DNA from 2 places in the Exiguobacterium sp. s145 genome. Region 2 is predicted to be linked to the other one. Evidence: riboswitches for the same ligand, from Rfam matches in the RefSeq annotation. Region 2 holds a riboswitch; the other holds the start of a gene.
The links. A riboswitch is a leader RNA that binds a small molecule or an ion and turns the genes downstream of it on or off. The one in region 2 is predicted to bind S-adenosylmethionine.
Positions count from the first base shown of each region.

Region 1: it holds a riboswitch for S-adenosylmethionine, as region 2 does, so the genes downstream of both, metK (methionine adenosyltransferase) here and KNQ07_RS10395 (Na+/H+ antiporter NhaC family protein) in region 2, are expected to answer to the same signal.

Region 1 covers NZ_JACSMV010000009.1:1,737-4,144, reverse strand. Annotated here, with positions in the region: gene pckA (phosphoenolpyruvate carboxykinase (ATP)) at 1-907, opposite strand, end outside; SAM riboswitch class I at 1,140-1,266, shown strand; gene metK (methionine adenosyltransferase) at 1,394-2,408, shown strand, end outside.
Region 2 covers NZ_JACSMV010000012.1:68,997-71,404, forward strand. Annotated here, with positions in the region: gene KNQ07_RS10395 (Na+/H+ antiporter NhaC family protein) at 1-944, opposite strand, end outside; SAM riboswitch class I at 1,023-1,126, opposite strand; gene KNQ07_RS10400 (metal ABC transporter solute-binding protein, Zn/Mn family) at 1,195-2,148, opposite strand; gene KNQ07_RS10405 (alpha/beta hydrolase) at 2,326-2,408, shown strand, end outside.

The DNA.
Region 1 (2,408 bases), on a different contig from region 2:
CCGGAATCCGCGCATCATCGAGGACGACATTTTCAAGAACGGTTCCGAAGCGGATCGCATCAAAGATTTGTGGTTCTTTTTCGCGTGACAGATTAACTGTTTTCGCATAGCAGCCACCTTCGATGTTGAAGACACCGTCATGAGACCAACCGTGTTCATCGTCACCGATTAATTGGCGACTGTCATCAGCAGACAGCGTGGTCTTACCAGTTCCTGAGAGTCCGAAGAATAAGGCGACATCGCCGTCGTGTCCGACGTTTGCTGAACAGTGCATCGACAAGACTTCTTGTTGGGGTAAAAGATAGTTCATGACAGAGAAAATTGATTTTTTGATTTCTCCGGCATACTCCGTTCCGCCAATCAAGACGATCCGGTGTTCGAATGACATCGCGATGAAGGTCTCGGAGTTTGTGCCGTCAACCGCCGGATCCGCTTTAAAATGTGGTGCGTAGACGACCGTAAACGGTTCAAAGGCTGCAACCGTAGGATATTCACGTAAAAACAGCTGTTTCGCAAACAAATTATGCCAAGCATATTCGGTTACGACGCGCACTGGAAGGGTGAAATGCGTATCGGCACCAGCAGCAGCTTCTGTGTAGTAGAGTTGATCTGCTTCGTTCATATAACGAAGAACTTTTTGTAACAGTTGCTCGAATTTGTCCGACTCCATCGGTTGATTGACATGACCCCAATCGATATGCATCTCACATGAGTCATCACGGACGATGAACTTGTCTTTCGGTGAACGACCTGTAAATTTCCCCGTTTCTACAGACAAAGCACCATTTTCTGCAAGAACTCCTTCTTTGTTGCGAATTGCATGTTCGACTAGTTCAGCAACAGACAGTTGTTTGAACACATGCTCCTTCTTGAGTAGTTCTTCGATATTCAGGACCGTCATCGGCATCCTGACCCCACCTTTCCCCTACGTTGGTTTTGGCTCTACTATTAGTATGACACATTTATTATATATGACATACTAATGATAGAGCAATCATTTTCATGCGCTGATTTCTATTTATCTGGAAACGCTTTCAGCATTAACAGTTTAACATCTCTCCCGAAATTTTTCGACTAGAAATTAAAACGTTGCTTGACAGAGTGAGCACAAGTTTATATCATGTAATTCGTAACGGATACTCTTATTCTGAGCAGGTGGAGGGAACAAGGCCCGAAGAAACCCGGCAACCGTCTTATATTAATTTCATCATTAATGTAGGAAAAGGTGCTCTCCTGAAGCGAAGTAAACACTTCGAACGATAAGAGGGTAAAGGAAGAACGCACAACCTTTCCCTGACCATTTTTGGACATGGAAAGGTTTTTTTCATTTTACCGTCCCACTCAACTAGGGGAAATGAGTACACCGTCAAATTCTTTTTTGGGAGGGTCAAACATGACAAACCTTAATCGCCGACTGTTTACGTCGGAATCAGTAACAGAAGGTCACCCGGATAAAATCTGTGACCAGATTTCGGATTCAATTTTGGATGCAATTCTTGCAGCCGATCCAAACGCACGTGTTGCGGCAGAAACTTCTGTCACGACAGGACTCGTATTAGTAGCAGGAGAAATCACGACATCAACTTACGTGGATATCCCGAAAGTCGTTCGTGAAACGATTCGCGAAATTGGCTATACACGCGCTAAATACGGTTTCGATGCAGACACTTGTGCTGTATTGACATCAATCGATGAGCAGTCAGCAGACATCGCTCTCGGTGTTGACCAAGCGCTTGAAGCACGCGAAGGAAACATGTCAGATGAAGAAATCGATGCAATCGGAGCAGGAGACCAAGGTCTGATGTTCGGTTATGCAACGAAAGAAACACCTGAACTCATGCCACTTCCGATCTCACTTTCACACAAACTGGCTCGTCGTCTTGCAGAAGTTCGTAAAAACGGACAACTCGATTACCTCCGTCCGGATGGTAAGACGCAAGTCACGGTTGAATACAATGAGAACAATGAACCTGTTCGCGTTGATACAATCGTCATCTCAACACAACATGCAGAAGAAGTGACGCTTGAGCAAATCCAAGCTGATCTGAAAGAACATGTCATCGCACCGGTCATTCCGACTGAGTACATCGATGCCGATACAAAATTCTTCATCAACCCAACTGGTCGTTTCGTCATCGGCGGACCACAAGGTGATGCTGGATTAACAGGCCGTAAAATCATCGTTGATACGTATGGCGGATATGCACGTCACGGCGGTGGAGCTTTCTCTGGTAAAGATCCAACGAAAGTCGACCGTTCAGCTGCTTACGCAGCGCGTTACGTCGCGAAGAACCTCGTAGCTGCAGGTCTTGCAGACAAAGCGGAAGTTCAACTCGCGTACGCAATCGGTGTCGCACATCCGGTATCAATCGCGGTGGATACATTCGGTACAGGAAAACTTCCTGAAG
Region 2 (2,408 bases):
ATTTTTTGCGTCAGCGTTTCTTTCAGGTAAGCAATCCCACCGTTAAAGGTGATCAGACTGACGAGACCACCCATCAGTAATGTCAAAATCGAGATTTCCGCCATTCCCATCAGGCCGTCAGACATGGATAGGACAAAACCGCTTAAGCCGAAGCTGCCGTCAATCATCCCGATGATACCTGTTAAAACGGTTCCACCAATCAAAACAAGAATGACGTTGACGCCAAACAAGGCGAGGATGATGACGGACAGATACGGAATCAGTTTATAAAACTCAAACGCCTTCGCTTCGACGACATTTCCTGTGCTTGAGACAAATGCCAGGATGATGATAGTCAGAATAGCTGCCGGCAAAACAATCAGGAAATTGGTTCGGAATTTATCACGCATGTTGGTTTTTTGTGTCCGGACGGCTGCAATCGTCGTATCGGAAATGAACGATAAGTTGTCGCCGAACATTGCGCCACCAACGACAGCGGCGGCCGCAATCGCAACATTGACACCGGTTGCTTCATGGATTCCAAGGGCAATCGGAGCGAGTGCCGCAATCGTACCGGTGGAAGTCCCCATCGCCATCGAGATGAAGGCGGCGATGATGAACAGTCCGCTCATCAGGAGGGACGGAGGTAAAAATGTTAATGACGCATTGACGGTTGCTTCGATCGCGCCGATTGCATCGGCCGTTCCGGAAAAGGCACCGGCAAGCAAGAAGATAAAGACCATAATCATGATGTCCGGATTTCCTGCACCTGCTGCAATCCGTTCCACGGTCTGATTAATACCGCCTTTTGTTGTGACCGCCGCAAAAATCAAGGCAATCAAAGCCGCAATCAGAATCGGAAACTTGTAAAAGTCATCGTAAAAAATACCGGCACCGATAAAAAGAACTAAAAAGACAAGTAACGGTAGAAGTGCCCATTTATTCGGTGTAATCGTTTCGTTCATCAAACCACTCCTTTTCTACAAGTACAAAAAAAGACTCCTTCGCAAGAAAGAAGGAGGTCTTTACTGAAAAAGACGCTCTTCTTATCTCTCAAGCCGCAGCTTGCTGGATTTGGCACAGTACGATTTAATCGTCCGCTGCCGAAACATCATCGGGCCAGTCCCTCCGTCTCTCGCGATAAAAAGAAGTCATTTAATTGTCTGAAATACGTTTTCTACCGTAACGCATCTTTTACTGCATGTCAACACTACTTCACTGAAGTGCTTGTTTGAGAGTCGCGACATTTTCATTCATCAACTCAAAATACGATGCCTTCTGCTGTGCTTTCGTGACGGACTCGAGGTTGTGGATCGTAATGGCCTCCGCTCCGATTTCCTGTTGAATGACACGGGCAACTTTCGGTGAAACCGTCTCTTCGAAAGCGATATACTTCAAGTCGTGAAGTTGGGCTTCCTTGACGATCGCCGCCAGTTGTTTTTGCGAAGGCTCGTCCGACGGAGAGATACCGGCAATCGGCAATTGCGAGAATCCGTAGCGTTCTGCTAAATATCCGTAAGCGGCATGGGTGACGAGCAATTCTTTTTTGGATCCTTCATCAACAGCCTGTTGCAAGTTTTGATCAAGCTTATTGGCCTTGCTATTAAAAGCGGTGAGATTTTTCTCAAACGTTGCTTTTTTAGCAGGTACTTCTTTAGCGAGTGCCGTCGTAATTGATTGAGCCATCACTTTGGCATTGTTCGGATCGAGCCAGACATGCGGATCAAATTTGCCGTGATCATGTTCTTCTGCCGCATGTTCGTCGGTGTGTCCTTCATGTTCATGAAGCGTGGCGTTTGCTTCGAGTAAGTCGATTCCTTTACTCGTCTCGACGAAACGAACATCGTTGCCTTTAAGACTGGCTTTGATTTTTTTGGAGTACGGTTCAAGCGTCGTACCGGTTAAGAGGAACAGATCGCCTTGTGCGATTTCTGTCAGTTGTTTAGACGTCGGCTCGTACGAGTGCGGATCGGCACCGGGTGGAACAATCATCTTGACGTCGATATCGGTTCCGCCAATTTCCTTGGCGATTGCCGCGGTAGCGAATGTCGATGTATACACACGGAGATTTTGGTCGGCCGCATCCTGAGTGGATTCGGAAGAACCGCAGGCAGCAAGAAAAGCAGCTCCTGCAAAGGCGACCGTGAAAGCTGAAAGTAATTTTTTCATATGAATAAACCCTCCAAAAAAATATTAAAACGTAATTATTCCGATTTGAACCTTTTCACTATAACGAATCCGAAACCAAGCGTCAAGTACCAGTCAGGGAAGACGTTCGACTTCTAAATAAATCGGGTAAAAGACTAATAAGATTAGAAATCGAGAGGAAATTTCGGAGGTGATGAGGTGAAACGGGAAACCGCTTGGCTGATGGGAGGGGCAGCGATTTTAACGACGGCTGCGGCCGGAGCAAGCATTTGGAACAACTA